One region of the Streptomyces sp. NPDC001852 genome, then DNA from elsewhere that is predicted to be linked to it. Evidence: riboswitches for the same ligand, from Rfam matches in the RefSeq annotation. Region 1 holds a riboswitch; each other region holds the start of a gene.
The links. A riboswitch is a leader RNA that binds a small molecule or an ion and turns the genes downstream of it on or off. The one in region 1 is predicted to bind cobalamin.
Positions count from the first base shown of each region.

Region 2: another riboswitch for cobalamin. It lies ahead of ACFYZB_RS14775 (ribonucleoside-diphosphate reductase subunit alpha); the one in region 1 lies ahead of ACFYZB_RS26655 (HoxN/HupN/NixA family nickel/cobalt transporter).
Region 3: another riboswitch for cobalamin. It lies ahead of ACFYZB_RS04955 (cobalamin biosynthesis protein); the one in region 1 lies ahead of ACFYZB_RS26655 (HoxN/HupN/NixA family nickel/cobalt transporter).

Region 1 covers NZ_JBIATN010000015.1:266,765-276,953, forward strand. Annotated here, with positions in the region: gene ACFYZB_RS26620 (LysR family transcriptional regulator) at 1-10, opposite strand, end outside; gene ACFYZB_RS26625 (NAD-dependent epimerase/dehydratase family protein) at 125-985, opposite strand; gene ACFYZB_RS26630 (hypothetical protein) at 1,343-1,735, shown strand; gene ACFYZB_RS26635 (MarR family transcriptional regulator) at 1,699-2,127, opposite strand; gene ACFYZB_RS26640 (aldehyde dehydrogenase family protein) at 2,234-3,691, shown strand; gene ACFYZB_RS26645 (NAD(P)-dependent alcohol dehydrogenase) at 3,717-4,823, shown strand; gene ACFYZB_RS26650 (hypothetical protein) at 5,172-5,321, shown strand; gene ACFYZB_RS26655 (HoxN/HupN/NixA family nickel/cobalt transporter) at 5,348-6,457, opposite strand; cobalamin riboswitch at 6,484-6,674, opposite strand; gene ACFYZB_RS26660 (ArsR/SmtB family transcription factor) at 6,754-7,134, shown strand; gene ACFYZB_RS26665 (hypothetical protein) at 7,490-7,867, shown strand; gene ACFYZB_RS26670 (hypothetical protein) at 7,864-8,037, shown strand; gene ACFYZB_RS26675 (hypothetical protein) at 8,166-8,459, shown strand; gene ACFYZB_RS26680 (SDR family oxidoreductase) at 8,537-9,268, shown strand; partial or broken gene ACFYZB_RS26685 (nitroreductase) at 9,389-9,928, shown strand.
Region 2 covers NZ_JBIATN010000007.1:184,009-194,197, forward strand. Annotated here, with positions in the region: gene ACFYZB_RS14740 (sensor histidine kinase) at 1-213, opposite strand, end outside; gene ACFYZB_RS14745 (TetR/AcrR family transcriptional regulator) at 581-1,180, opposite strand; gene nagB (glucosamine-6-phosphate deaminase) at 1,301-2,086, shown strand; gene ACFYZB_RS14755 (GntR family transcriptional regulator) at 2,253-3,017, shown strand; gene ACFYZB_RS14760 (DUF3311 domain-containing protein) at 3,176-3,439, shown strand; gene mctP (monocarboxylate uptake permease MctP) at 3,436-5,064, shown strand; gene ACFYZB_RS14770 (GNAT family N-acetyltransferase) at 5,139-5,645, shown strand; cobalamin riboswitch at 5,668-5,838, shown strand; gene ACFYZB_RS14775 (ribonucleoside-diphosphate reductase subunit alpha) at 5,964-8,348, shown strand; gene ACFYZB_RS14780 (ribonucleotide-diphosphate reductase subunit beta) at 8,348-9,358, shown strand; gene ACFYZB_RS14785 (cytochrome P450) at 9,437-10,189, opposite strand, start outside.
Region 3 covers NZ_JBIATN010000002.1:473,804-483,992, forward strand. Annotated here, with positions in the region: gene cobN (cobaltochelatase subunit CobN) at 1-2,114, opposite strand, end outside; gene ACFYZB_RS04950 (cobyric acid synthase) at 2,111-3,619, opposite strand; gene ACFYZB_RS04955 (cobalamin biosynthesis protein) at 3,616-4,581, opposite strand; cobalamin riboswitch at 4,687-4,829, opposite strand; gene ACFYZB_RS04960 (hypothetical protein) at 4,973-5,200, opposite strand; gene ACFYZB_RS04965 (anion permease) at 5,233-6,489, opposite strand; gene ACFYZB_RS04970 (lysozyme) at 6,636-7,388, opposite strand; gene ACFYZB_RS04975 (class II aldolase/adducin family protein) at 7,534-8,196, shown strand; gene ACFYZB_RS04980 (alpha/beta hydrolase) at 8,303-9,430, shown strand; gene ACFYZB_RS04985 (hypothetical protein) at 9,610-10,189, shown strand, end outside.

The sequences.
Region 1 (10,189 bases):
CAAGATCCACGCGGACTCATCGCTCACTTTCTCCCCGAGGCGCAGGCCGAGGCATGTGGTCAAGGATCTGTGCCCCGGGTGCGGTGCGCCGTCACGGACGGCGCCCACTGCTTCCCGGCCTGGTTCACTCACCGGCGGCGAGCACGGCCAGCGGGTCGGTGTGCATGGGGGCCCACCCCAGCTCCGCCTCGGCGCGTGCCGGAGTGAGCTGCTGGTCGAGGGCGAAGGCGTCCGCGATCGGGCCCATCTGCTCGCGGGCCTGCTCCAGCGTGAGGGAGGCGAGCTTCCCGTCGAGGCCGGCGGAGCGGGCGACGGCCAGCGCGCACTCCTTTGCGGTGGGGTTCACGCCGCCCACGCCGGCGTACACCGAACCGGGCTTCGCCTCGAGCGCGGCGACATACAGCTCCGCCATGTCGTCGATGTGCACCAGCGCCCAGCGGTTCGTGCCGTCGCCGATGCAGGGGATCGCACCGCTTTCCTTGCCGGGGATGGCGTAGAAGATGTCGATCAGACGGTTCTCACCGCCGTACAGCAGGCCGGGCCGTACCACGACGGGGCGGCCGCCTCGCTGTGCACGCTGCAGGACGGCGTCCTCGACGGGCTTGCGCCAGGCCACCAGGGCCGGCGGGTTCCAGGGGGCGGTCTCGTCGACGACCCCGCCCGTGTCGCCGTAGACCCAGGTGCCGCCGGTGTGCACATAGGTGCCGGCGCCGATGCCGTCCTGCATGGCGGTGGCCGCCCAGAGGTCCTCGACACCGTTCTCGGCCTGCGCCAGGTGCACGACCGCCTCGGCTCGGGCCGCCGCCGCGTTGAGCACGCCGAGGTCTCCCAGTCCGCCGCGTACCGGAGTCGCCCCGAGGGCGCTGACCGCCTCTGCCGCACGGTCGGTGCGGGCCAGTGCCTCGACGGTGTGCCCATGGCGGACCAGCGCGCTGATCGTGGCCTTGCCGATGTATCCGGATCCGCCGGTGAGGAAGATCTTCATGGGTGTGGCTCCTGTCTTCCGTGGCCCGGTCTTCGTGGGCCGGTGACCTCGCTGACCAGCCTCCGCCCGGAGACGGACCTCCGTCCAAGACCTCTTCCGGCACCGCTGATACCCGACGGGCATCACGTAGGGCACGCCGCTGAGGGCTCAGGGTGGCGGCGTCGGCTGTGGTTCTCCGGGGCGGATCCGGTGGGGTGGGGCTGGGGCCCGTCTTCCGCACCGGGTGAGGCGGAGCGACGGCTCGGTGAAGGACGTCACCGGCGCCTGCCTGACGTACCAGGTCCGTCCCGGGCACGCCGGACTGGTCGACGAGGTGATCGACTGGTACGACGGTACGGCGACGGGCCTCGAGCGCACGTGATACCGAGCGCCGCCGATGAGTTCGCCCTGCGGCGATGGGCGGCGCACGGTTATGAGACCGACCCCGCCTCGCTCGGCGACACCGGGTACTGGACCCAGCCCGACGAGCGGGACCTCACCGCCGAGGAACAGCCGGGGCTGGGCAGGGCGATGCTCTTGCACGGGATGCATCGGGCGCGGGCGGCCGGGGCCACTCGTGCGACGGTCGCCTGCCTGGGTGCGCGGGGGTATCCCAAGGCGCGCGGGCTGTTCCACGGCGTCGGGTTCCGCGAGCCCTCACGTGACGCGCCGCTCGTCAAGTCGTCCGACACGCCACTGACGAGCCGTCCCGAGCGAGGCGGCACCATCCTGATCTACGACAGCGCGTGCCACGCCTTGGACAGCGCCTGACGGAACTGGTCGGCCTGGTGCGGCGTGAGGTCGCGGATCATCCGCTCCTCCAGATCCCGTACCGGACCCGCGAACCGGTCGAGCAGTTCGCGCCCGTCGTCGGTCAGCAGGATCAGCAGTTCGCGGCGGTTGCGAGGGTTGCGCTCCCGCCGTACGAGCCCCCGCGCCTCCAGGGACCGTACGAGATCGGCCATGGACTGTGCCGTGACGAACGAGTCCCGGGCGAGCTGGGCCGCGGACAGCCCGTCATGACGCTCCAGCACGGTGAGGGCCGTGTACTGCAGGGCCGTGATCCCCGCCGGCTTGACCAGCTCGTCCAGGTGCGAGCGCACGACGAGTTCCACCTGCTTGACCATGTAGAGCAACGACGGGCGTGTCCGTGTACCGACCATGCGTGCACCCTAGACCATTGACAGGAATCCTGTCGTTATCCAGACTGCAGAACCAACAGGAAACCTGTTGGTTGAACGTTTGGCGAACGATGCTGGGGAGTCGGTCATGGCCACCACCTTCGACACTGGTCCGGGACAGTTGTTCATCGGCGGTCAGTGGCGCGAAGCCGCGGACGGCGCCCGCATGGACGTCATCGACCCGTCCACCGGCCGGGTGATCACGACCGTCGCGGAGGCCGACGCCGATGACGTCGACGCCGCCGTACGCGCGGCCAGGGAGGCCTTCGACTGCGGGCCGTGGCCGCGGATGAGCGGGCGCGAGCGCGGGCGCGTACTGCACCGGGTCGCGGAGCTGATCCGGGCGAACGCCGAGGAGATCGCGGCCCTGGAGAGCCTCGACGTCGGCAAGCCGATCTCCCTGTGCACCGCGGTAGACGTGACGAACGCGGCCAACGACTACGAGTACTACGCCTGCCTGGCGCAGAGCCAGGACGGCGCCACCCGCGACACCCCCCTCAACGCCTTCGCCTGCACCAGGCGCGAGCCGCTCGGCGTCGTCGCCGCCATCACGCCCTTCAACTTCCCCCTGATCCTCTCCGGTTCGAAGCTCGCACCGGCCCTCGCGGCCGGCAACACCGTCGTCCACAAGCCCGCCGAGGAGACTCCTCTCAGCGCCCTCCGCATGGCCCGCCTGCTGAAGGAGGCGGGCGTCCCCGACGGCGTGGTCAACGTCGTCACCGGCACGGGTCCGGTGGCGGGCGAGGCTCTGCTGCGCAACCCCGGCATCGACAAGGTCGCCTTCACCGGATCCACGGCGGTCGGCCGGCACGTGGCGAGCGTGGCGGGTGAAGGGCTCAAGCCCGTCATGATGGAACTGGGCGGCAACGCGGCGCACATCGTCTTCGAGGACGCCGACCTGGAGAAATCGGTCGGCACGATCATCAAGGCGTTCGTCTTCAACACCGGCCAGTTCTGCATGGCCGGACCTCGACTGCTGGTCGCCCGCCCGGTCCACGACACCCTGGTCGGCATTCTCGCCGGGGCTGTCGCGCAGGTGCCCGTGGGCGATCCACGCGATCCGGGCACCGTCGTCGGACCGATGGCGGGCCACAAGCACCTGGAGAAGGTCGAGGAGTACGTCGAACTGGCCCGCAAGGAGGGCGCCAGGGTGGTCGTCGGCGGCGAACGGCTCGACCTGGGCGGCGGCTACTACTACAAGCCCACCGTGATCACCGGCCTGGCCAACGACTCCCGCGTCGTCCGGGAGGAGATCTTCGGCCCCGTCCTCACGGTCCAGCCCTTCGACTCCGAGGCCGAGGCGGTGGCCCTCGCCAACTCCACGCCGTACGGCCTCGCCGCAGGCGTCCAGACCACCGGCCTCACCCGCGCCCACCGTGTCGCCGAGCGGCTGCAGGCGGGCATCGTCTGGATCAACGACTGGGCCATGCTCGACCCGGCGGTCCCCTTCGGCGGCGTCAAGGACTCGGGCTTCGGCCGCGAGTACGGCCCCGAGGCCCTCGCCGCCTACACCCGGGTCAAATCCGTCGTCGTCTCGCTCGACTGAGCGCCTGCCCGAAGGAGTTCACCGCATGACCACCATCACGCGCGCCGCCGTGGTCGAATCCGGGGGAGCGCCCTTCACGCTCTGCGACGTCGAACTCGACGCCCCGGGACCGGGGGAGGCCCTCGTCCGCATGGTCGCCACCGGCCTGTGCCACACCGACCTCGGCGTGGCGAGCGGCGGCCTGCCCTTCCCGCTGCCAGGCGTGCTCGGCCACGAAGGAGCCGGTGTCGTGGAGGCCGTAGGCCCGGACGTGACCGGCGTCGAACCCGGCGACCACGTCGTGCTGTCCTTCACCTCCTGCGGCAGCTGCCGCAACTGCCGTGACGGCCACCCGGCGTACTGCGCCACCTGGCTGCCACGGAACCTCATCGGCGGACGACGCTCCGATGGCACCAGCACCATCAGCCGCGACGGCAGCCCGCTCGGCGGGCACTTCTTCGGCCAGTCCTCCTTCGCCGAACGCGCGTTGGTGGACCGGCGGAGCCTGGTGAAGGTCGACCCCGATGTGCGGCTCGACCTGGTCGCACCGCTCGGCTGCGGTGTGCAGACCGGGGCCGGTGCCGTGTGGAACGTCCTCGGTCCCCGGGCCGGCAGCACGCTCGTCGTCCTCGGCGCCGGAGCCGTCGGCCTGTCCGCGGTGATGGCCGCCGCCCTCACCCCGGCTGCCCGGATCATCGCCGTGGACCGGTTCGCCGAACGGCTCGCTCTGGCCGAGGAGTTGGGCGCCACGCACACCGTCAACTCCGCCGAGGCCGACCTCGGCGACACGCTCGCCGCGCTGACCGACGGGCAGGGAGCCGACGGTGTCGTGGAGACCACCGGCAACGTCGCCGTGCTGCGCCAGGGCGCCGACGCGCTCGCCGCCCGCGGCACCCTGGTCGTCGTCGGCGCCCCACCCTTCGGCACCGAAGTCGCCCTGGACGTCAACGGGTTGCTGCCCGGCAAGCGGATCACCGGTCTCACCCTGGGTGACAGCGAGACCCAGACCTTCGTCCCCGCCCTCGTCCAACTGGTCAAGGAGGGGCGGCTGCCGCTGGAGCGCCTGATCAGTACGTATCCGTTCCCGGACATCGACCGGGCGGTGCGGGACATGAGTGAGGGCAAGACGATCAAGCCGGTGCTCACTTTCTGAGCGGGTGTGGTGGGCGCCACACGTCCCGTCCGGAACTCGGGTCCCTCCGGCCCCGACTCCTGAAGCGGCGCGGATCGATCCGAGTGACTCCGTACGACGTGATCTGGAGACGCGGTCGGACCCGTCGCGCCCGGCATGCACGGCACCGGCACGAGCCAGGGCGACGCCGATCCCGACGGCAGCGGTGGCATGGGGGACATGCACGGGGCGGGCCGCTGATGGGCTCGGAACCGGTGATCGCACCGGTGACGACCGATCTCAGCGTCGGCGGGATGACCTGCGCGGCCTGCGTGACGCGCCGTATGCCTCTCCATCCATCCGCAGCCCGTCGGCGCCCCGAAGTTCGGCATCCGCCTCCTCGGCGCGCCGGATGCCTGGACCACTCCCTGGCACTCGGCCGCCCTCCGCCGCGCCGACGCCACCTGGACCCTCATGCCCCGGGCCAAGGCCACTCGCCACGGTCACTCTGCCCCGGCCCTGCCTGCCGGGGCAGAGTGACCGTGGCGGCGACGGCCGCGGTGGCGTCAGGCCGTGTCCGCCGCGCGGGCGCGCCAGCGCTCCTCCACCTTCGCCACGCGCCAGTAGCCGATGGCCGCGGCCCAGACGACCACGAAGAGGCCGGCGATGACGTAGCCGACGTTGTCCAGGTTCAGGCCCGCGATCCAGCCGGAGACGCCATCACTCAGGCCCAGCTTGTCGTGCAGCACCCCGACCAGCTCGATCGTTCCGACGAAGAAGGCCACCGCGATGGAAAGGCCGGTGATGGTGAGGTTGTAGAACACCTTGCGTACCGGGTTGGAGAACGCCCACTGGTAGGCGAAGTTCATGAAGGTGCCGTCGAGGGTGTCGAACAGGCTCATACCGGCGGCGAAGAGGAGGGGCAGGCACAGGACCGCGTACCAGGGGAGGCCCGCGGCGGCGCCGTTGCCGGCCAGGGCGAGGAGCAGCACCTCGGTGGAGGTGTCGAAGCCGATGCCGAAGAGGAAGCCGAGCGGGAACATCTGACCGGGGCGGCGGACGGACTTGGTGAGCCGGCCCAGGATGCGGTTCATGAAGCCGCGGGAGTCGAGGTGGGCTTCCAACTCCGCCTCGTCGTACTGCCCTTCCCGCATGGCCCTGAAGACGCGGACGATGCCGAACAGCGCCACGAGGTTCAAGGCGGCGATCAGGTAGAGGAAGCCGCCGGAGACCGTGGTGCCCACGGTGCCGAGGACCTGGTGGGTCCGTGAGCCGTCGTTCATCAGGGTGCCCGCGAGCTTGGCGCCTCCGGCGACCAGTGCGGCCATGACGACCACCACGCTGGAGTGCCCGAGCGCGAACCAGAAGCCCACCGACACCGGCCGCTTGCCGTCGGCCATCAGCTTGCGGGTGGTGTTGTCGATCGCGGCGATGTGGTCCGCGTCGAAGGCGTGCCGCATGCCGAGGGTGTAGGCCGTGATGCCCAGCCCGACCCCGAACGCCTTGGTGCCGACCTCGTAGTGGCGCGGCACCACGAGCAGGAACAGGATTCCGAAGGCGACCACGTGCAGAGCGACGATCACGGTCAGGAGGCCGGCGGTTCGGACGGTGTCCTCACGCCGCCAGCGGAAGGAAGGGGCGGCGGCGGTTTCGGGCACGCCTTGGGGCACGGTCATACGGTCACGCTCCAGCACCTCGTGGATCAGCTTCGTGGTGCCGTGGCCGGTCTCCTGGCTGACGGGTCACTGCGCCCGCCCCTGCCTTCCCGGCCGCGAGGCCAGTGGCAATGCATGGGGCGGGAGCTCCCCGATCACAGTGGCGAGGGCCGCTCCGGACTGAGTCCCTGAGGGACTGTCACCGGTCTTCCCGAACACCACGGCCTGCCCACCCTAGAAGGCCGGAGGTTGAAGCTGCAAGGCTGCACAACTGATCAGGTATGTTGCTCGGCGTCAACGGCTGCGATGATGGGGGCATGCATCTCGTCCCCGCGGAACGTGCCGGGCAGCGGACCATCGACGGCCATCGGGTCTGCGACGCCATCACCGCCGTCGGCGAGCCCGAGCGGGTACGCGCCTGGGCCGACCGCTTCTCTCTGCTCTCCGACCCCGGGCGCCTGTCCCTGCTGCTGGCCCTCCACGAGGCAAGCCCCATCGCCGTCTCCGACCTGGCCGTCGCCACCGGGATGCGGGACACCGCCGTGTCCCAGGCACTGCGTCTGCTGCGGGCGGCGGGCGTCGTGGAGGGCGAGAAGGACGGCCGCATCGTGCGCTACCGCCTCGTCGACGCCTCGATTTCAGCCCTGCTGAAGCACTGCGGGTCCCAAGAGGCGGGAGCGGGCGGCCTTCTCCCTTAGGAACTGACGGACGAGCAGTTCCGCGTCCGCAGGTCCGGATCCTACCGGGGCGATCGAGAGGATGTCGGATTTGGCATTTGCCATTCATGTTCGAGGTTTGTAGACACTTGAGACACCAAGGCACCGGATGTGACTCGCGGTGGCGCTGTTCGACCGCCCCGGGGGATCCCTGGACACCAGTAGCCCGCACGGCAGTTCGACCGGGGTGAGCTCGACGGCTCGGACCACGCCGAACCAGCGGTGGACGAGCCGTCGTGGGACGGGGCGTCCCGGCCCCAACTTCCCGTACCTGAGGTCTCACCGCGTGGGGACCGACGCAGCGCCGGCCGGCCCTGGCTTCACGGGCGCGAAGGCCGTGCTGAACCCGGTGATCGTGGTGCTCACGGTCGGGTTGACGTTCGTGAGCGTCTTCCTCGCGGCGTTCCACACGCCCCAGCCCCATCGGCTTCCGGTGGCGGTCGTGCCATCGGACCGGTGCGCGGCCTTGTTCGACGTCAAGCTGCAGCGCGTCGCGCCGGGCGCGTTCCAGGTGGAGCGGTACCAGGACGAGCACTCGGCCGAGGTGGCGCTCGAGCACCGGAAGGTGTACGCGGCGTACGTGGATACGGCCCATGACCAACGACTGCTGTACGCCGGCGCGAACGGCCTGGCGGTGAAGGCGCTGGTCGCGCCGCTCGGGCAGGTGACGCAGGGGCCGGATCGAAGGTCCGGGTCGCGGACGTCCTGCCCTTGACCAGGGACGACACGCGCGGCCTGTCGATCTTCTACGCCTCGTTCGGCCTGATCCTGGCCGGATATCTGTTCGGCCAGGTGACGTACCAGGTGGCTCCCCGGCTGGCCTTCTCGCAGCGCCTGCTGAGTCTGACCGTCTTCTCGCCGGCCGGGGGTTCGCCACGGCCCTGATCGCGGACTCGATCTACGAGGCGATACCGGGGCGGTTCGTCGCTGTCGCCGGCCTCGTGACGCTCATGGCGGCGGTGGGGGCCGGAACCGTGCTGTCCATCCGTGTCTTCGGAGCCCCGGGTGCGCCGTTGGCATCGATCTTCATGCTGGTGATCGGGAACGCGACCAGCGGCGGTGTGCTTCCGCCCTCGTTCCTGCCCGGCTGGCTGGAACCTCTTGCCTCGGTGATGCCCGCGGGTGTCGGTGTTCGGGCGCTCAACCGGCTGGCCTGCTTGCACGACGACGGAGTGGCGAGCGGGTTCACGATCCTGTCCGTCTGGGTGGGCGTCTGCGTGCTGGCGATCTTCGGACTGGACCGGATCGCTTCCACGACGGCGATCGTGCACGCCGCGCACCGCGTCAGGCCCGCCCGAGCCCGATGAAACCGGCGGGACCGGGCAGCCCCATCATGTACATAAGGTATATATCGGACGCGAGGCATCGGAGAAAGGAAACTCACATGAAAATCGCGGTGATCGGCGGAACCGGACTGATCGGGTCACGAGTCGTGGAGAACCTGAGGGCGGCCGGCCACCAAGCCGTGCCGCACTCCCTGTCCACCGGCGTGAACATCATCACCGGAGAGGGTCTGGAGGCGGCCGTCTCGGGCGCCGACGTGGTCGTCAACCTGACGAATTCCCCGACGTTCGACGACGCCTCGCTCGCCTTCTTCCAGGCTTCGATGGACAACCTTGTCGCCGCGAGCGAGAAGGCAGGCGTCGGACACTTCGTCATCCTCTCGATCGTGGGCGTGGACAGGGTGCCCGAGCTGGACTACTACCGGGCGAAGGTGCTGCAGGAAGACGTCCTCAAGGCCGGGTCGATCCCCTATTCCATCGTCCGGGCCACGCAGTTCATGGAGTTCATGGACGCAACCCTGGCCATGACCACCGAGGGCGACACCGTCCGCCTGCCGCGCACACCGATCCAGCCGATCGCCGCCGCGGACGTCGCCGGCGCCGTCGCCGAGGTCGCCGCAGGCAGTCCCCTGAACGGCGTCCTGAACATCGCAGGTCCCGACGTCTACGCCCTCGACGAACTCGGGCGCCTCACCCTGACCGCCAAGGGCGATGCCCGCTCAGTCGTCACCGATGACAGCGCCGGCATGTTCGCCGCAGTCCACGGCGACGCCATCACCGCCCCGAAGGGCGCCCGGATCGCACCCACCCACTACACGGACTGGCTCTCCTGACCGAGGCCCCAGCCAGGACCTTCCGGGCGCGACGTCCACCGCACGGTCACCTGCCAGGGAGCATCCCGGTGCGGCTGCCGGCGGGGCGAGACGCCCAGCGGACGAGGGAGACGGGCGATCTTGGACGTCTGTGCGACGGTCACCAGCCGGCGGGCCGTGCGCGGATTCACCGACCGGCACGTGCCGAAAGCGGTACATGAACGCGTGCTGTCCGCCGCGGCCTGGGCACCGTCCGGATCGAACCTCCAGCCGTGGCACGTCTACGTACTGACTGGCCGGCCGCTGACGGAACTCAAGAAGCGCGTCGGTGAGCGTGTGGGCGCGAACGACCCCTGGGACGAACCCGAGCCCGAGATGTACCCGCCCGCACTCAAGTCCCCTTACCGCGAACGCCGGTTCGCCTTCGGCGAGCAGCACTACGGCGCACTCGGCATTCCCCGCGAGGACATAGAGGCGCGCCAGAGGGCCGCTTCCGCCAACTGGGTCTGTTTCGGCGCGCCCGCCGCCCTGTTCTGCTACATCGACCGAGGCATGGGCCGGCCTCAGTGGTCCGACGTCGGCATGTATCTGCAGACCGTCATGCTGCTGCTTCGCACCGAGGGGCTGCACAGTTGCACGCAGATGGCCTGGGCGAAGTACCACAAGACCGTCGCGGAGGTGGGGCGGGTGCTCGAAGGGGACCTTCGAACGGGCCGCCTGCAGGTGGGCCCGGGCACGGGGCAGATCCCCCTGCCGTACGGCGACGTCCGTGAGCACCGAGCGTGCCAGCGGCACCGCCCGCACGACCTCCAGCTCCTCCGCCACCGCCGGACAGGCCTCCGCCTCGACGACCGCGTCGTCCAGCGCGCCGCGCTCGAGCAGGGCGCAGGCCCGCTGCGCATGCCAGTACGGGAGCGACCACCCGAGACCCAGGGCCTCCGC
Region 2 (10,189 bases), on a different contig from region 1:
CATGTCGTCCTGGTAGGAGGTGGGGCCGGTGTTGGGGCGCATCTGGGCGACGGAGACGTACCGGGTGCCGTCCCGGGTGGGGACCCACAGGACCAGGTCCGCGAAGGAGAGGTCGGAGAGCAGCTGCCACTCCGAGACCAGCAGATGGAGCCACTCGAGGTCGGAGTCGTCGAGGGCGGTGTGCTGGCGGACCAGTTCGTTCATGGAGGGCACGTCTGCGAGCGTACCCGGACGTGTGAAGGTGGCCGAAAACCGGCCGCGAGCGGCCCCCGAAACACCCGCGGGCCGCGGCGCCTGGAAGGGACCCTCAACCCTCCCGGCACCGCAGCCCGGAGCATCATCGGCCGTGGGGTGTGCGGTCCCGGTCGGCCGAAGGTCGAGGAGCCGGGGCAGTCAGGGCAGAGAGCTCCGGTTCCTCGATCCGCCTTCCTGTGCGGGGAAGACGGAGGCTTGTTCAGTTGGATGTCCACTTCGATTCTGGACTAGACCACAACCGTGTGTCCATGGTGTTGCCGACATGGACGAAGTCAGGTGCACGACACGGGTGGCACCCGATGCCACGCAGCCTAGCCCGCGCGGGTCACCCTTGGGGCCAGATGGACATGGCAATTTCCGCGAGTGCCTCCAGTTCCGCACGGCTCGCTCCGTCGCGCGCCTGCTGGGACATGCCCTGGATCACCGCGCCGGCGTGCCGGGCGAGGGCGGCGGCGTCGGTGCCGGCCGGGAGCCGTCCCGCGGCGACGTCCGCCCGGATCCGGGACTCGACGGCGGCGATGTCCGCGTTGCGCCGCGCGCGCAGCGGCCCTGCCACCTCGGGGCTGGTGCAGTTGGTGGCGGCGTGCACGACCAGGCAGCCCCGGGGATGGGCGGGGTCGGTGTACTCGGCGGCGGCCTCGCGCAGCATGCGCTCGACGGCGGCGCGGGCGGTGGGCTCCTGCGCGAGGGCGTGCTCGCCGAAGGCGCCGTAGGTGTCGGTGTAGAGCCGCACGACCTCCTCGAACAACGTCCGCTTGTCGCCGAAGGCCGCGTACAGGCTCGGGGCGCCGATTCCCATGAGCCGGGTGAGGTCGGCGACCGAGGTGGCCTCGTAGCCGTGCTCCCAGAAGGCCATGAGCGCCTTCTCCAGGGCGGTGGCACGATCGAAGGAGCGCGGGCGGCCACGCGATCTGGAGATCACCATGGAGTCATTTTATAGCGGACCCTAGAGAAATACGGAGACGGTCCGGGACGGGCCCGGCTCTGTTAGATTGGTCTAAACCACATAGACGTCCAGAGCCCACTTCAGAACGGCAGGCCCAGCGTGGAAGTTGTCATCGTTCCGGACGCCGCTGCGGGCGGCGAGCTCATCGCCGAGGCCATGGCCCAGCTGCTGCGACGCAAGCCCGACGCCCTGCTCGGCGTGGCCACCGGCTCGACCCCGCTGCCCATCTACCAGGCGCTGACCGCGAAGGTGCGCGCCGGCGCCGTGGACACCTCGCGGGCCCGCATAGCCCAGCTCGACGAGTACGTGGGACTGCCCGCCGACCACCCCGAGTCCTACCGCTCCGTGCTGCGCCGGGAGGTCCTGGAGCCGCTCGGCATCGGCATGGACAAGTTCCTCGGGCCCGACGGCACGGCCGACGACATCCGGGCGGCCTGCGCGGCGTACGACCGGGCGCTCGCCGAGGCCGGCGGGGTGGACCTGCAGCTGCTGGGCATCGGCACCGACGGGCACATCGGGTTCAACGAGCCCTGCTCCTCGCTGGCCTCGCGCACCCGGATCAAGACGCTGACCGAGCAGACCCGCGTCGACAACGCCCGCTTCTTCGAGGGCGACATCGAGCAGGTGCCGCACCACGTCGTCACCCAGGGCATCGGCACCATCCTGGAGGCCCGCCACCTGGTGCTGCTGGCGACCGGCGAGGGCAAGGCGGACGCGGTCGCCGCGACCGTCGAGGGCCCGGTCGCGGCCGTCTGCCCGGCCTCCGCGCTCCAGCTGCACCCGCACGCCACGGTGGTCGTCGACGAGGCGGCGGCGTCCAAGCTGAAGCTGGCCGACTACTTCCGGCACACGTACGCGGGCAAGCCGGACTGGCAGGGCATCTGACTCCGCTCGCCCGCCCGATGGACTAGACCAACCCCGGTCACCGCTGTATATAGAGGAGATCACGGAGCGTGCGGGTGGAGTCCTCACAGAAGAACCCGTGCCACGATGTGAACCGTGGCCGATGTCAGTCGGTCGCTTTCGGCATCCGGAGCCGGGAAGGCAGAGCATGACCACCGACGTCAGCAGTGCGGAGAACGAGGCCGGGACGACCGTCCGTACGGCGCGCGTGCCCAAGTACTACCGCCTGAAGAAGCACCTGCTCGACATGACGGAGACCCAGGCGCCGGGCACGCCGGTCCCGCCCGAGCGCACGCTGGCGGCCGAGTTCGACACCTCCCGCACCACCGTCCGCCAGGCCCTGCAGGAACTGGTGGTCGAGGGGCGCCTGGAGCGCATCCAGGGCAAGGGCACCTTCGTCGCCAAGCCCAAGGTCTCCCAGGCGCTCCAGCTCACCTCCTACACCGAGGACATGCGCGCCCAGGGCCTGGAGCCGACCTCGCAGCTGCTGGACGTCGGCTACATCACCGCCGACGACCGGCTCGCCGAGCTGCTCGACATCGCCGCCGGCGGACGGGTGCTGCGCATCGAGCGGCTGCGCATGGCCAACGGCGAGCCGATGGCCATCGAGACCACTCACCTGAGCGCCAAGCGCTTCCCGGCCCTGCGCCGCTCCCTGGTGAAGTACACGTCCCTCTACACCGCGCTCGCCGAGGTCTACGACGTCCACCTCGCCGAGGCCGAGGAGACCATCGAGACCTCGCTGGCCACCCCGCGCGAGGCGGGCCTGCTCGGCACCGACGTGGGCCTGCCGATGCTGATGCTCTCCCGCCACTCCCTGGACCACGAGGGCAAGCCGGTGGAGTGGGTGCGGTCGGTGTACCGCGGCGACCGCTACAAGTTCGTGGCGAGGCTGAAGCGGCCGGTGGAGTAAAGGCCCAAGCGGCCTGCGGAGCAAGGCGGGTGGGACCTGTGGACGTTCGCTGAATCGATATACCGATATGCGGACGAGGTCTTCCACTTCCATGACACCGTCACCTAGATTGCCTGCGCATTACACAGGTGATCAGCGAGGGGACGGAGAGCCGTGGCATGTCCGAAACACCTGAAGTGAGACCCCCGGTCGTCACACCGGTACGGGTGATCATCGCCCTGTGTCTGGTCGCGCCCTTCGTGGCGATGCTCTGGGTCGGCTCCTACGCCGAGACGGACCCCGCCTTCATCGGGATCCCGTTCTTCTACTGGTACCAGATGCTCTGGGTGCTGATCTCGACGGCGCTCACCATGACGGCCCACCAGCTCTGGAAGCGCGACCAGCGCTCCCGCGCTTCCCGGAAGGGCGGTGAGGCGCAGTGAAGAACGGCGTCAACGGCGTCGCGCTCGGCGTCTTCATCTTCTTCTTCCTGGCCGTCACGGTCATGGGCTTCCTCGCCGCGCGCTGGCGCAGGGCCGAGGACGAGCACTCGCTGGACGAATGGGGCCTGGGCGGACGGTCGTTCGGCACCTGGATCACCTGGTTCCTGCTCGGCGGCGACCTGTACACGGCGTACACCTTCGTCGCCGTACCGGCGGCGATCTACGCGGCGGGCGCGGCCGGCTTCTTCGCGGTGCCGTACACGATCCTGGTCTACCCGCTGATCTTCACCTTCCTGCCGCGCCTGTGGTCGGTCTCGCACCGCCACGGGTACGTCACCACCTCGGACTTCGTCCGGGGCCGCTTCGGCTCCAAGGGGCTGTCGCTGGCGGTGGCGCTGACCGGCATCCTGGCGACGATGCCGTACATCGCGCTCCAGCTCGTCGGCATCCAGGCGGTGCTGGACGTGATGGGCGTCGGCGGGGACAGCAGCACCAACTGGTTCGTGCGGGACCTGCCCCTGCTGATCGCCTTCGGCGTGCTGGCGGCGTACACCTACTCCTCCGGCCTGCGGGCCCCCGCCCTGATCGCCTTCGTCAAGGACGCGCTGATCTACATCGTCATCGCGGTGGCGATCATCTACATCCCGATCAAGCTGGGCGGCTTCGAAGACGTCTTCGCCAAGGCGGCCCATGCGTTCAGCCACGTCAACCCGGCCACGGGCAAGCCCCGCGGGGCGCTCGTGCCGCCGGCGGCCGGCCAGTGGACGTACGCCACCCTGGCCCTGGGTTCCGCCCTCGCGCTCTTCATGTACCCGCACTCGATCACCGCGACCCTGTCCTCCAAGAGCCGTGAGGTGATCCGCCGCAACACCACGATCCTGCCGCTGTACTCCCTGATGCTCGGCCTGCTGGCCCTGCTGGGCTTCATGGCGATCGCGGCCGGGGTCAAGGTCACCAACGGCCAGCTGGCCATCCCGCAGCTGTTCGAGAACATGTTCCCCGACTGGTTCGCGGGCGTGGCCTTCGCGGCGATCGGCATCGGCGCGTTGGTCCCGGCGGCGATCATGTCGATCGCGGCGGCGAACCTCTTCACCCGCAACATCTACAAGGACTTCATCAAGCCGGACGCGACGCCGAAGCAGGAGGCCCAGGTCTCCAAGATCGTGTCGCTGCTGGTGAAGGTCGGCGCGCTGGTCTTCGTCCTCACCATGGACAAGACGGTCGCGATCAACTTCCAGCTGCTGGGCGGCATCTGGATCCTGCAGACCTTCCCGGCCCTGGTCGGCGGCCTGTTCACCCGTTGGTTCCACCGCTGGGCCCTGCTCGCGGGCTGGGCGGTGGGCATGGCGTACGGCACGGTCGCCGCGTACGGTGTCGCCTCCCCGACCCAGAAGCACTTCGGCGGCTCGGCCAAGGAGATCCCCGGCATCGGCGAGATCGGCTACATCGGCCTCACCGCGTTCGTCCTCAACGTCGTGGTCACCGTGGCCCTCACCCTCGTCCTCAGGGCCGTGAAGGCCCCCGAGGGCGTCGACGAGACCAGCCCGGAGGACTACACGGCGGACGCGGGTGACCCCGGCGTCCAGGTGGAACTGCCGCCGGCGACGGCGGGCGCCGGTCACTGAGCGACCGCCGTACGACGGGCCGCCGGAGGAAATCCGGCGGCCCGTCGTCGTACCGCTCCGGCAGACTCGGTGCCATGGACATCGTGATCCGGCAGGCAACCCCCGAAGAGTACGACGCCCTCGGCGAGATCACCGCCCGGGCGTACCTGGACGACGGACTCCTCGACTTCGGGGAGAGTGACTGGTACCTGGGCGAACTGAGAGACGTCGCCAAGCGGGCGGCCGCGGCACAGGTACTCGTGGCCGTCCGCGACGGCACCCTCCTCGGCGGAGTCACCTTCGTGCCGTCCCCGGGCCCCATGGCCGACGTCGCCCGGCCCGGAGAGGCCGAGATCCGCATGCTGGCGGTCGCGCACGCGGGCCGGGGGCAGGGTGCCGGCGAGGCCCTCGTCCGGGCCTGCATCGACCGCGCACGGGCCACGGGGGGCTGCACGGCCCTCGTCCTGTCCACCCAGCGCACCATGCACGCCGCCCACCGCATCTACGAGCGCCTGGGATTCGTCCGCGTCCCCGAACGCGACTGGACCCCGCTGCCGGAACTCGACGACATCACTCTCCTCACCTACGAGTTGACGCTGTGACACCGCCACGACACAACATCTGGGGGTGACACGACAGCCCGGCACTAGATGTATGCTCATCCTCGCTGTCGCCGCAGGGGAATCCGGTGCGAATCCGGAACTGTCCCGCAACGGTGTACTTGTGCATGTCTGTTCCCGGAAACGCCGTGCACAGGAGTCAGTCCGAGGACCTGCCGGCAGCGTGCGCCCGGCCGTCCGGTCCGGGTGACTTCCGACGTCCGGGCCTCGTGGAATGGGCCGGTGGACGCGACGCCGTGTGCGTTCGTGGCTGCCCCCTGTCTCCGCAGGGCCCCCGTGCCGAGCGAGGGAGAGCCCCACGTGACCATCGCGCCAGCAGACCCGGCTTCAGCCGACGGCGTTTCAGCCACCGGCCTGGAGACCGACGGTCCCGGTACCGCGCTGCTGCGGACCCTGACCGAGCTGACCGCCGACCTCCCCGACGCCGACCCCGGCCGGGTCGCCGCCGCCGCGCTGCGCGGCCGGTCGGCGAAGGCCGACGAGGCGGAGTTGCGCGAGCTGGCCACGGAGGCCGCGGCCGGGCTCATCTCCGAGGACCCCGCCTACTCCCGGCTGGCCGCCCGGCTGCTGACCCTCTCCATCCGCGCCGAGGCCGCCTCGCAGGGCGTGACGTCCTTCACCGGGTCCGTGGCCGTGGGGCACCGCGAGGGGCTCATCGCCGACCGCACCGCCGAGTTCGTACGGCTGCACGCCGAGCGGCTCGACGCACTGGTCGACCGCCGGGCCGACGACCGCTTCGGCTACTTCGGCCTGCGCACCCTGCACAGCCGCTACCTCCTCCGGCACCCGATCACCCGCAAGGTCATCGAGACGCCCCAGCACTTCATGCTGCGGGTAGCGAGCGGCCTGGCCGAGGACGACACGCCCCGTTCCGTGGACGAAGTGGCCGCGCTCTACGGGCTCATGAGCCGGCTCGACTACCTCCCGTCCTCCCCCACGCTCTTCAACTCCGGCACGCGGCACCCGCAGATGTCGTCCTGCTACCTCCTCGACTCCCCGCTGGACGAGCTGGACTCCATCTACGACCGCTACCACCAGGTGGCCCGGCTCTCCAAGCACGCCGGCGGCATCGGTCTGTCGTACTCCCGGATCCGCAGCCGCGGTTCGCTGATCCGCGGCACCAACGGGCACTCCAACGGCATCGTGCCGTTCCTGAAGACCCTGGACGCCTCGGTGGCCGCGGTGAACCAGGGCGGCCGGCGCAAGGGCGCCGCGGCCGTCTACCTGGAGACCTGGCACTCCGACATCGAGGAGTTCCTGGAGCTGCGGGACAACACCGGCGAGGACGCCCGCCGTACGCACAACCTGAACCTCGCGCACTGGGTCCCGGACGAGTTCATGCGCCGGGTCAACGCCGACGAGCAGTGGTCGCTGTTCTCCCCGGCGGACGTGCCGGAGCTGGTCGACCTGTGGGGCGAGGAGTTCGACGCCGCCTACCGCAAGGCCGAGGCGGCGGGCCTGGCGAAGAAGACCATGCCGGCCCGGGAGCTGTACGGCCGGATGATGCGCACCCTCGCGCAGACCGGCAACGGCTGGATGACCTTCAAGGACGCGGCCAACCGCACCGCCAACCAGACGGCCCTGCCGGGGCACGTCGTCCACTCCTCCAACCTCTGCACGGAGATCCTGGAGGTCACGGACGACGGGGAGACCGCGGTCTGCAACCTGGGATCCGTCAACCTCGGCGCCTTTGTCGACCTGGCGACCGGGGACATCGACTGGGCACGGCTGGACGAGACCGTCCGCACCGCCGTCACCTTCCTCGACCGCGTGGTCGACATCAACTTCTATCCGACCGAGCAGGCGGGACGGTCGAACGCCAAGTGGCGCCCCGTGGGCCTCGGCGCGATGGGTCTGCAGGACGTCTTCTTCAAGCTGCGCCTGCCCTTCGACTCGCCTCAGGCCAAGGCCCTGTCCACCCGGATCGCCGAGCGGATCATGCTCGCCGCGTACGAGGCCTCCGCCGACCTCGCCGAGCGCAGCGGCCCGCTGCCGGCCTGGGAGAAGACCCGTACGGCCCGGGGCGTGCTGCATCCCGACCACTACGGCGTCGAGCCGACCTGGCCGGAGCGCTGGGCGGCGCTGCGGAGCCGTATCGCCGAGGTCGGCCTGCGCAACTCCCTGCTGCTGGCCATCGCGCCGACCGCCACCATCGCCTCCATCGCGGGCGTGTACGAGTGCATCGAGCCGCAGGTGTCGAACCTGTTCAAGCGCGAGACGCTGTCCGGTGAGTTCCTCCAGGTCAACTCCTACCTGGTGCAGGACCTGAAGGACCTCGGGGTGTGGGACGCCCGTACCCGTGAGGCGCTGCGCGACTCCAACGGCTCGGTGCAGGGCTTCGCGTGGATCCCCGAGGACGTGCGCGCGCTGTACCGCACGGCGTGGGAGATCCCGCAGCGCGGCCTGATCGACATGGCCGCCGCCCGCACCCCGTTCCTGGACCAGGCGCAGTCCCTGAACCTGTTCATGGAGACCCCGACCATCGGCAAGCTCTCCTCGATGTACGCGTACGCCTGGAAGTCCGGGCTCAAGACGACGTACTACCTGCGCTCCCGCCCGGCGACCCGCATCGCCCGCGCGGCCCGGGCGCAGACCCCCGCCACCATCCCCGTCCAGCAGGTCGCCGACCCCGACGCGGTCGCCTGCTCCCTGGAAAACCCCGAGTCCTGCGAGGCCTGCCAGTGATGTCCCGTAATGCCAACCTTCTCGACCCGGGCTTCGAGCTGACCCTGCGTCCCATGCGCTACCCGGACTTCTACGAGCGCTACCGGGACGCGATCAAGAACACCTGGACCGTGGAGGAGGTCGACCTCCACTCGGACGTCGCCGACCTCGCGAAGCTGACGCCCGAGGAGCAGCACCTCATCGGCCGTCTGGTCGCCTTCTTCGCGACCGGTGACTCGATCGTCGCCAACAACCTGGTGCTGACGCTGTACAAGCACATCAACTCCCCCGAGGCGCGGCTCTACCTGAGCCGTCAGCTCTTCGAGGAGGCCGTGCACGTCCAGTTCTATCTGACGCTGCTGGACACCTACCTCCCCGACCCGGAGGACCGCGCGGCGGCGTTCGCGGCGGTGGAGAACATCCCCTCCATCCGCGAGAAGGCGCAGTTCTGCTTCAGGTGGATCAACGAGGTGGAGAAGCTGGAGCGGCTGGAGACGAAGGCCGACCGCCGGCGCTTCCTGCTCAACCTGATCTGCTTCGCCGCCTGCATCGAGGGCCTGTTCTTCTACGGCGCCTTCGCCTACGTCTACTGGTTCCGCAGCCGGGGCCTGCTGCACGGCCTCGCCACCGGCACCAACTGGGTGTTCCGCGACGAGACGATGCACATGTCCTTCGCCTTCGACGTGGTCGACACCGTCCGCAAGGAGGAGCCGGAGCTGTTCGACGACGAGCTGGGGCAGCAGGTCACCGACATGCTGAAGGAGGCCGTCGAGGCCGAGCTGCAGTTCGCGCGTGACCTGTGCGGTGACGGCCTGCCGGGCATGAACACCGAGTCCATGCGGCAGTACCTGGAGTGCGTCGCCGACCAGCGCCTCGTCCGCCTCGGTTTCGCGCCGGTGTACGGCTCGGAGAACCCCTTCTCCTTCATGGAGCTGCAGGGCGTCCAGGAACTGACGAACTTCTTCGAGCGCCGCCCGTCGGCGTACCAGGTCGCGGTCGAAGGCACCGTCGACCTGGACGAGGACTTCTGAGCACCTGACGTCCAGCACCTGCCGGCGCGCGTTCCGGGGGCCGCAGAGCCTCCTGAGCGCGCGCCGGTACCAGGTGGGCTACCAGGGCATCGGCCGCAGCAGCAGGTTGTGGGGGCGGAGCGTGATGCCCACACGGGTGGTGTCGTTCGACCCCGCGACCTGCTCGAAGCGGTACTTCGCCGAGATCGCCGCCGTGATCAGGCTCAGCTGGGTCATGGAGAAGTGGTCGCTGGGGCACTTGCGGTTGCCGACACTGAAGGGGCTCATGGCGTACTTCGGCACCTCCTTGGCCCGCTCCGGCAGCCACCGGTCCGGGTCGAAGTCGAGGTGGCGGTCGTAGGAGCGGGCGTCGCGCTGGATCGCGTACGGGCTGTAGACGATGTCCGCCCCGGCCGGAATGCGATAGTCACCGAGCGCGGTGTCGGTCACCGCGCGCCGCGTCAGAATCCATACGGCCGGCCTGAGCCGCATGGCCTCGACGACGACATTGTTGGTGTGCGTGAGTGCGCGGACGTGTGGGAATCCGACGGGTCGGCCACCGGTCACGGATTCGACCTCGGTCCGTACCTTCTCGGCGTGTTCCGGATGTTCCGCGAGGACCTGGAGCAGCCACATGATCGTGGACGCCACTGTTTCGCTGCCGGGGGTCAGTATCGCGACGACCTGATCGTGGATCTCCTGTTCCCCGATGGGGTCGCCATTGTCGTCCTTTGCCTCCAGCAATGCGGTCAGCAAATCGTCCGGCTTTTGACCAGATGCCCTCCGCTCGGCGACGATCTCGTCCACCAGCAGATGCAAATCGGCCAGCGCCCGGTTGAATTCGCGGTTGGC
Region 3 (10,189 bases), on a different contig from region 1:
TCGGCGAGCAGCTCCTTCTCCGCCAGCCCGAAATGAGCGGCGAGACAAGCCCTGAGCCCCGGCAGCGCGTTCGCCTGCCCGCCCCACACCTGGGACGCCCGCAGCACCGCCAGCACCAGGTTCACGCGCGGCTCGCCCACCGGGCCGCCGCCGAGGATGTGCAGGCCGTCGCGGATCTGCACGTCCTTGATCTCGCACAGATAGCCGTCGATGTGCATGACGAACTCGTCGAACGCCTCGTCGTCCGGCTGCTCGTCCACATGCAGGTCGTGGTGCAGCTCGGCCGCCTTGACCAGCGTCCAGATCTGGGCGCGGACGGCCGGGGCCTTCGCCGGGTCCAGGTCGGAGACGAGCGCGTACTCGTCCAGCAGCTGTTCCAGCTTGGCCAGGTCGCCGTAGGTGTCCGCACGCGCCATCGGCGGCACCAGGTGGTCGACCACCGTGGCGTGCCCGCGCCGCTTGGCCTGGGTGCCCTCGCCGGGGTCGTTGACGATGAACGGGTAGACCAGCGGCAGGTCGCCGAGCACGGCGTCCGGCGCGCACCCGCGCGACAGCCCCAGCCCCTTGCCGGGCAGCCACTCCATCGTGCCGTGCTTGCCCATGTGCACGATCGCGTCCGCGCCGAAACTGTTCTCCAGCCACCTGTACGCCGCCATGTAGTGGTGCGACGGCGGCATGTCGGGGTCGTGGTAGATCGCGATCGGGTTCTCGCCGAAGCCGCGCGGCGGCTGGATCATGACGACGACGTTCCCGAACGGGAGGGACGCCAGCACGATGTCGTCGCCGTCGACGTACAGCGAGCCCGGCGGCTCGCCCCACGCCTCCACCATGGCTCCCTTGAGGTCCGGGTCCAGCTTCTCGAACCAGGCCCGGTAGTCGGCCAGCGGCACCCGCGCGGGCGCCGCCGCCAGCTGCTCCTCGGTCAGCCACTCCACGTCATGGCCGCCGGCCTCGATCAGCCGGTGGATCAACTCGTCGCCGCCGGAGGGGTATTCGGTGACGCCGTAGCCGGCCTCCCTGAGCGCGTCCAGGACGCGCACCGCCGACGCGGGCGTGTCCAGGCCGACCGCGTTGCCGACCCGGGAGTGCTTGGTCGGGTACGCGGTGAAGACCAGCGCGACCCTCTTCTCGGCGTTCGGCTTGTGCTTCAACCGCGCGTGCCGCAGGGCGATTCCGGCCACCCGCGCGGCCCGCTCGGGGTCGGCGGCGTACACCGGGACCTCGTCCGGGCCCTGCTCCTTGAAGGAGAACGGCACGGTGATCAGCCGGCCGTCGAACTCCGGGATCGCGACCTGCATCGCCGCGTCCATGGGGGAGAGCGCGGCGTCGGACTCCTCCCAGGCCTTCTTCGACGAGGTCAGACAGAGCCCCTGAAGAACCGGGATGTCGAGATCGGCCAGCGCGCCGATGTCCCAGGACTCCTCGTCGCCGCCGGCCGAGGCCTGCGAGGCGTGGGTGCCGCCGGCCGCCAGCACGGTCGCGACCAGCGCGTCGGCCTTGGCCAGCAGCTCGTAGAGGCCGGCGTCCGCACCGCGCAGCGAACCGCAGTACACGGGAAGCGCGTTGGCGCCCTTCGCCTCGATGGCGTCGCACAGGGTGTCCACGAAGGCGGTGTTGCCGCTGAGCTCGTGCGCCCGGTAGAAGAGCACGCCCACGGTCGGGCGTCCGTCGACGAGGGCACGATCGCCGTGGACGCCGTACTCCGGCATCTTCCGCGGCTCCTCGAAGCCCTCGCCGGTCAGCAGCACGGTGTCCGACAGGAACCGGGACAGCTCCAGCAGGTTCGCCGGCCCGCCCTCGACCAGGTACTTCAGTGCCTCCGCCACCACACCGGCCGGTACCGACGACTCGGCCATCAGCTCGGCGTCGGGGACGGTCTCGCCGCCCAGCAGCACGGTCGGGACGCCGGACGCCCGCAGCACGGCCAGCCCCTCCTCCCAGGCGCGCTTGCCTCCCAGCAGCCGTACGACGGCGAGGTCCGCGCCCTCGATCAGGCCCGGCAGCTCCTGCCCGACGTCCACCCGCGTCGGGTTGCCGATGCGGTACTCCGCACCGGAGGCCCGGGCCGCCAGCAGATCCGTGTCGGCGGTCGACAACAACAACACTGTGCTCATGCAGGCGCTCCCGGTGGGATGAAAGGCAGTCCTTGCGGCGCGCCCGACTCGATGAGCCGCCACAGCGCGTCCGTGTCCGCGTGCTGTTCGATCAGGTCGCCGAGCCGGTCGAGCTGCTCCTCGCGCAGCGCGGCGAAGGAGGTGTCGGGCGCGGGCACGAAGCGGCGGCCCGCGGCGGCGGCCACCTCGCGCAGGAAGGCCCGTCGGAAGCCGTCCGACTCCAGCGAGCCGTGCCAGTGCGTGCCCCAGGCCTGGCCGACCCGGCAGCCGTCCAAGAAGGCTTCCCCGCCGGTGACTTCGGCGACACCGTGGTGGATCTCGTACCCTTCGACCCGCTCGCCGAGGGCCTCGCCGGCCGGCCGGGTCAGGGTCTTCTCCCGGGCGAACCGCACCCGTACGGGCAGCACGCCGAGGCCGTCGACCGCGCCGGCCCGCGACTCGACCTCGTCCTCGATGTGCTCGCCGAGGATCTGGAAGCCGCCGCAGATGCCGAGGACCGGGCGTCCTTCCGCGGCCCGCCGCACGAGCGCGTCCGCGAGCCCCCGCTCCCGCAGCCACTCCAGGGCCCGTACGGTCCCGCGCGTGCCCGGGATCACCGCAAGGTCGGCGTCCGCCAGTTCCTCCGGACGGTCCACGAACCGCACCACGACGCCCGGTTCGGCGGCCAGCGCGTCCACGTCCGTGAAGTTGGACATCAGCGGGATCGCGCACACGGCGACCCGCAGCACGTCCTCGCCGACGGGCGGGGTCACGGCGGACTCGCGGACCGTGCCGCGCAGGGACACCCGCAGTCCGTCCTCCTCGTCGATGCCGAGCCCGTGCCGGAACGGCAGCACGCCGTACGTCCGCCGCCCGGTGAGGTCCCGGAGCATGTCCAACCCCGGCTCCAGCAGGGAGACGTCACCGCGGAACTTGTTCACCAGGAACCCGGCGACCAGCTCCTGGTCCTCCGGCGAGAGCAGGGCCACGGTGCCGAAGAAGGAGGCGAAGACGCCCCCGCGGTCGATGTCCCCCACCACCAGCACGGGCAGCCGCGCACCCCGCGCGATGCCCATGTTCACGATGTCGGTCCGGCGCAGATTGATCTCGGCCGGGCTGCCCGCGCCCTCACAGATCACCGCGTCATACGTGCCCCGCAACTCTGCCAGGCAGTCCAGCACCGTGCCGAGCAGCTTCTGCTGCCGTCCGCCGTGGTACCCGCGCGCGCTCAGTTCGCCCACCGGCCTGCCCAGCAGCACCACCTGGCTGCTCTGTTCGCCGCCCGGCTTGAGCAGCACCGGGTTCATCAGCGCGGTCGGCTCGATCCGGCAGGCCTGGGCCTGCATGGCCTGGGCCCGGCCGATCTCCGCGCCCGCGCGGGTCACGAAGGAGTTGAGCGACATGTTCTGCGCCTTGAACGGCGCCACCTTCACACCCTGGCGCACCAGCCACCGGCAGATCCCGGCCGTCACGACGCTCTTGCCGGCGTCGGAGGTGGTTCCGGCGACGAGGAGTCCCCCGTTCACTTCCCACGTCCCTTCAGACCTTTGACGAGACCCCTGGCGACGAGGCGCGCGGCGACCGTGCCGCCGAGCGCGAGCAGACCGACGCGACGCGAGAGCCGTACGGCCCGGTCGATGTCGGTGACCCGGACGGCCCGGCCGGTGCCCCCGTTGAGCACGGGCCGGTGCTCGACGCGGCCGCCGTAGGAGAGCGTGCCGCCCAGGCGGACGCCGAGCGCGCCGGCGAACGAGGCCTCCACGGGCCCGGCGTTGGGGCTCGGGTGCCTGCGGGCATCGGCCCGCCAGGCGCGCAGGGCACCGCGCGGGTCGGGTCCGGCAGTGGCGGCGAGTACGGCGGTCAGCCGGGCACCCGGCCAGCCGGCCAGGTCGTCGAGCCGGGCGGAGGCCCAGCCGTAGCGGCGGTAGCGGGGGGACTTGTGACCGACCATCGCGTCCAGGGTGTTGACGGCCCGGAAGCCGAGCAGCCCCGGCACCCCGGCCACGGCCCCCCACACCAGGGCGCCCACCACGGCGTCGGAGGTGTTCTCGGCGACCGACTCGACCACGGCCCGGGCGATCCCGTCGGCGTCCAGCACCCGCGGGTCCCGGCCGCACAGATGGGGCAGCCGCGCCCGCGCCGCCTCCACGTCCCCGGACTCCAGGGCGCGCCCGATCGTGCGGGCCTCGCGGGCGAGCGAAGTACCGCCCACGACGGCCCAGGTGGCGGCGGCGGTCAGCGCGACGGAGGCGGCGGGGGAGGGGCGTACGGCGCGTGCGGCCAGCGTGCCGAGCGCGACGGCGCCACCGGCGCACACGGCGGTGTGCACGGCGCCCCAGCCGCGGTGGTCGTGCCACAACGCGCGGTCCACGGCAGCGGCCGCACGTCCGAACACGGCGACCGGATGCCCGCGGCGCGGATCGCCGAGGAGCAGATCACCGAGAAGGCCGGCGGCGGCGCCGTACGCGTAACTGCGGTCGGCACCCATCGGCTCAGCCGGCCGTGGGTACAGGAGCGGGCCTGGTGGTGGTCCTTGTCCTTCGGCAGCCGGGCATGGCGATCGATGTCCTCACTCAGGGTGTCCGCGCCCTGGTTCGACGAGATTCGGCGGTGAGAGTTCCTGGCTCCCGGGGGTTCTTTCCCCGGTGACAGTGGCGGGACCGCGCCGGATTCGCACCGGCTTCCTCTCCTGCCGCCGTACATGGCCTGGGCAGTCCACCACGTGCCCCGAACGGCCGTCAACTTGCCGTTGACCTGCGAGGGGAGAGTGTGCCGATCCCCACATCGTGGGGCGCCCGTGACCTGTGGGCATAAGGAGAAGGCTCCCCTCCGTCACGGACGGAGGGGAGCCTTCGGGCTGCCTGGTTCGTGGTGCTCGGTCAGGACTTGGAGACGATGAGGAAGATGCCGTACGCCACCGCCGCCGCGCAGGCCGCGAAGCAGACGTAGGCGCCGGTGACGGCGAGGGTGGCGGAGCCGCCCTGGGCCGCGGCCTTCTCGCGCCGCGCCAGACCGTTGATGCCGAGGGTGAACAGGGCCACCAGGCCCACCGTGAACACGAGGCTGACGCCGAGGACGGAGCCGAGGGCCGACCAGTCGATCTTCATGGGTTGCTTCCTTGGTTACCGGTGTGGCCGGGTCAGACGGTGGCGGCCGGCGGGGCGGCCTCGGGGGCGGGCGCGGGCTCGGCGGCGGCCGGGGAGAGGATCGTGGCCGTCAGGTCCTCGGTGATCGTGCCCGCCGGGGGCGGCGTCACCGCGGCGATGGCGGCGGTCACCACACCGGCCGGCTCCTCGGTCTCGGCCACCACGTTGGTGTGGTCGACGACCTCGCGGCGGGAGATCTTCCAGATCCCGGCGCTCGCGGCGACCAGGAGGACGGCGACCACCGCGGTGCCCCAGTCACCGAGGCCGGTGACGGACTCGGCGCCCGCGCCGACCAGCGCGGCGGCCGGAAGGGTGAGCACCCAGGCGATCGCCATGCGGGTCGCGGTGGACCAGCGGACCACCCCGCCCTTGCGGCCGAGGCCTGCGCCCATCACGGAGCCGGAGACGACATGCGTGGTGGAGAGGGAGAAGCCCAGGTGGGAGGAGGCCAGGATGGCGGTCGCGGCGCTGGTCTGGGCGGCGAAGCCCTGGCGCGGCTCCAGGTCGGTCAGGCCCTTGCCCATGGTGCGGATGATCCGCCAGCCGCCGATGTAGGTGCCGAGCGCGATGGCCAGGCCGGCGCAGAGGATGACCCAGGTGGGAGGGTTGGAGCCCGGGGCGATGGCGCCGCCCGCGATCAGCGCGAGGGTGATGATGCCCATCGTCTTCTGCGCGTCGTTGGTGCCGTGGGCGAGGGAGACCAGGCCGGCGGAGGCGATCTGGCCGGCGCGGTAGCCCTTGCGGGTGGCCTCGCCCTCGGCCTTGCCGCCGATGCCGTAGGAGAACCGGGTGGCCAGCATCGACGCGAGGCCCGCCACGATCGGCGCGGCGACCGCCGGGAGCAGCACCTTGGTGACCAGGACGTCACCGTGCACGGCGCCGAAGCCGGCGGAGGCGACGGTGGCGCCGATCAGGCCGCCCATCAGGGCGTGCGAGGAGCTGGAGGGGAGGCCCACCAGCCAGGTCAGCAGGTTCCAGAGGATCGCGCCGACCAGGGCGGCGAAGATGACCTCGGGACGGATGCCGGTCTCGTCGACGAGACCCTTGGAGATCGTGTTGGCGACCTCCACGGAGAGGAAGGCGCCCACCAGATTCAGGGCGGCGGACATGACCACCGCGATCTTGGGCTTCAGGGCGCCTGTGGAGATGGTGGTGGCCATCGCGTTGGCGGTGTCGTGGAAACCGTTCGTGAAATCGAACGCGAGAGCGGTTACCACCACTATCGCGAGGATCAGCGAGAAGCTTTCCATTTACCCAGGCAATCGTTCGAGGTCATTGGCTGGACGACCGTAGGCAACCTGGGTGAACGGAAGATGAACTGAGTCGGGCGCCAGGGTGTCTGTAGAGGGGGATTGCGGTTCCGCTCGGCCCCGGCGTCCCAGGCGTCCCTTGGCTGTCAACCGCGCGCGAAGGTCCGCAGCCGGCTCCCGGAGCCGTTGAAGAGATCCTGGTCACCCGGCAGCCGGCCCCTGCTGCCGAACTGCCAGAACGTCCAGTACCGCCACCCGCCCGGCAGCTTCCCCGGCTGCGAGGTGCCGTGCCGGGCGATCCACAGGGCGTGGCTCTTCGAGAACGCACGGCTGTTGCCGGTGCACAGCCGCCACCACTGGGTCGTCGTGTAGATCACCGGGCGGCGGCCGGTCTCCCGCTCGACCTCGTTGCTGAAGGACCGGATCCAGCGGACCATCCGCTTCCTGCCCAGCCCGTAGCACTTGTGCCTCTTGCTGTACGGGTTGTACTCGATGTCGAGCGCTGGCGGCAGCGTCCGGCCGTCCGCCCGCCAGTCCCCGCCGTGCCGCACGAAGTAGGCGGCCTGCCGGGCGCCGGAGGACCTGTCCGGCAGTGCGAAGTGGTACGCGCCCCGGTACAGGCCCGCCTTGCGTGCACCGTCGTACTGCTGGGAGAAGTAGGGGTTGCGGTAGTCCGTGGACTCGGTCGCCTTGACGTATACGAACCGCGCGCCCCTGGACCGGGTGGCCGCCCAGTCGACGCGCTTCTGGTGCGAGGAGACGTCGTGTCCCCGGGGCTTGCCCGCAACCAGTGCCAGAGGTCCGGCCACCGCGGGCGCGGTGCCCGCGAGGGCGAGCGCCGCCGTGGCCGCCACGAGAACACCGGCGCGGCGACGGAGAGGGGTGCGTACCTGGGCCATGTGTCTCCCCGGGTCGGCGGACGAGAGGTCGTCCGGCGGGCCAGGCAGCCCATTGAAGGCCCGGCGATCACCGAATCAGCGCCTCATGTGCGGCGATTCCTGCCGACAACCACCCGTTCGGGGGTGCGGCTGGCAGGATCGCGGCATGGCTGAACAGCGGCGGGACGCGGAACAGGAACGGACCTGGGCGGAACTGGTCGCGACGGCGCGGCGGACGGTAGCCGACGGGCTGGTGGTCGGCACCTCGGGGAACGTCTCGGCGCGCGTCGGCGACCTGGTGCTCGTCACCCCGTCCGGTGTGCCGTACGACCGGCTCACCCCGGACGACATCACCGGCGTCGACCTCGCCGGACGCCAGGTGCTCGGCACGCTGGTGCCGACCAGCGAGCTGGCCATGCACCTCGCCGTCTACCGCAGCACCGACGCCCGCGCGGTCGTCCACACCCACGCCGTGCACGCGACCGCGGTCTCCACGCTCGTGCCCGAGCTGCCGCTGGTCCACTACATGGCCGCCGCCCTCGGCGGCCCCGTGCGCGTCGCCCCCTATGCCACGTACGGCACCGACGAGCTCGCCGAGAACATGCTCCGCGCCCTGGCCGGCCGCTCCGGCTGCCTGCTGCAGAACCACGGCACGCTCACCTACGGCGCCGGCCTCGACCAGGCCTACGACCGCACCGCCCAACTGGAGTGGATGTGCCGCCTGTGGCTGACGGCGTCCTCGGTACCGGGCCTGGCCCCCTCCCTGCTGACAGAGGCACAACTGGCTCAGGTCGGGGAACGCTTGAAGGGGTACGGCCAACGGAGGTGAACCTTGCCATTTCCTTGTGACCCCGGTCCCTGCGGCGGGCAGCAGCTTTTCGACTCCGCCCGCCGCTCCACTGGCCGGTAGGCCCAACCCCCACGACACTGGACCCGTGCGCCCCGTCAAAGCGACCGCCACCGCGGTGACCGCGGTCCTGGCCGCCGGCATGGCCTCCGTCGCCGCCGGCCGGATCGCCAGCGACGCCGCGCTGAAGGCGCCCGCGGGCCGCCCGCTGCCCACCGAACCCCGTCTCACCGTGCACGGCACCGGCGCCGGCCAGATCACCCTCACCCGCGACCTGGCCTCGCTGCGCCCCGGCAGCTACGGCCTCGCCGGCGACGGTTCCCACGCGGTCGTCGGCCCCGTCCTGGAGGCGGCCCGGCACGAGGCCGACACCGTCGTACGCCGCCTGGAACGCGTCACCCACGGCACCTTCGCCCCCGGCGACGCGGCGTGGCTCACCCCGATCCTGCACATCGGCAACCCTGGCACCGCCCTCGGCCTCGACCACGCCGACATCGACGTGCCCGGCGAACTCGGCGAGCTGCCCGCCTGGTTGGTGCCCGGGGCCCGGGAGACCTGGGTGATCGCCGTGCACGGCCTCGGCGCCACCCGGGAACAGGCCATGAACCTCATGGCCCCCCTGCACGCCCGCCGGGTGCCGGTGCTCGCCCTCGCCTACCGGGGAGACCCCGGTGCCCCGCGCCCGCCGGACGGCCTGAACCACCTCGGCGAGACCGAGTGGCGCGACCTGGACGCGGCGATCCGCTACGCCGTCCGTCGCGGCGCCCGCCGCGTCGTCCTGCTCGGCTGGTCCACCGGCGCCACCATGGCCCTGCGCGCCGCCGAGCACTCCCCGGTGCGCGAGCGCATCGCCGGACTGGTCCTCGACTCGCCGGTGCTCAGCTGGGAGGCCACGCTGCGCGCCCTCGCCCGGGCCCGCCGCACCCCGCCGCCGCTGCTGCCGCTCGCGGTGCGCGCCGCCCAGGGCCGGACCGGCCTGTACACCGACCGGGTCCCCGAGTTCAGCGACCCCGGTCTGCTCACCGTGCCGACCCTGATCTTCCACGGGCCCGACGACGAGGTCGCCCCCTGGGAGTTCTCCCGTCGGCTCGCCCACCGCCGGTCCGATCTGGTCGCCCTGCACACCGTGGCGCAGGCCCCGCACGCGGCGATGTGGAACGCCGACCCGAAGGAGTACGAGGAGCGGCTGCGCCGCTTTCTGACCCCGCTGGTGTGAGCACGCTCCCGGTCCCCGGGCAGGCGCCGGAAGGCCCGGTGCCGGGCATTCCGTTTAAGGCCGTACGACTGGCCTGATCACCACGCTCGGCCCGCCCGAACCCCGTGCCTTGGCCAGCCCCGTCGCCCGCCGTGACATTCCGTTTGGGTTTTCGGACCGTCAACCGGAAGACTGCACCCGTGACGTCCCGTATCCCGCGCGACTCCAGGCTTCGACTCGTCCGACCGCGACCCCTGGCCGCCGCCCCCAGAGCTGTGAACCAGCGGCGCCCGCGCCGCCCCGCACCCCGTCCGCCGGAGGGCACCCCCGCCCCCGCGGAACTGGCCGGAATGGCCCGCACCGGGCTGGCCGGTCCGGTGCGGGTGGCTCGCTGGGCCGACGCCGCACTCGGCCCCGGCAGCGACGGTGCCACCGCCGACGGCAAGGCCACCCTCTCCGACGCCACAGCCCGACGCGCCGCCGCCGATCTCGGCCTGAGCGTCGCTCAGGTCCGCACCGACTGGGACACCGCACGCCTCGCCGGACTCGTCGAGGTGCACGGCGACAGCGCACGCCCCGGCTGGCGGCTGCGCGCCTGGGACCGCGACGACAGCGCCGTACTGCGCGGCTGGGTCGCCCTCTTCGACGCCTGGTCGCTCGCCTCCCCGGAACCCGAGGAGCACGAGCCGGCCGCCGTCGCCGAGGTCGTCTCGGCCATGCCCCAGGTGCTCTCCTTCCTCCAGCTGTCCGCCGGGCCGGTCCCGGTCGAGCAGCTCCTCG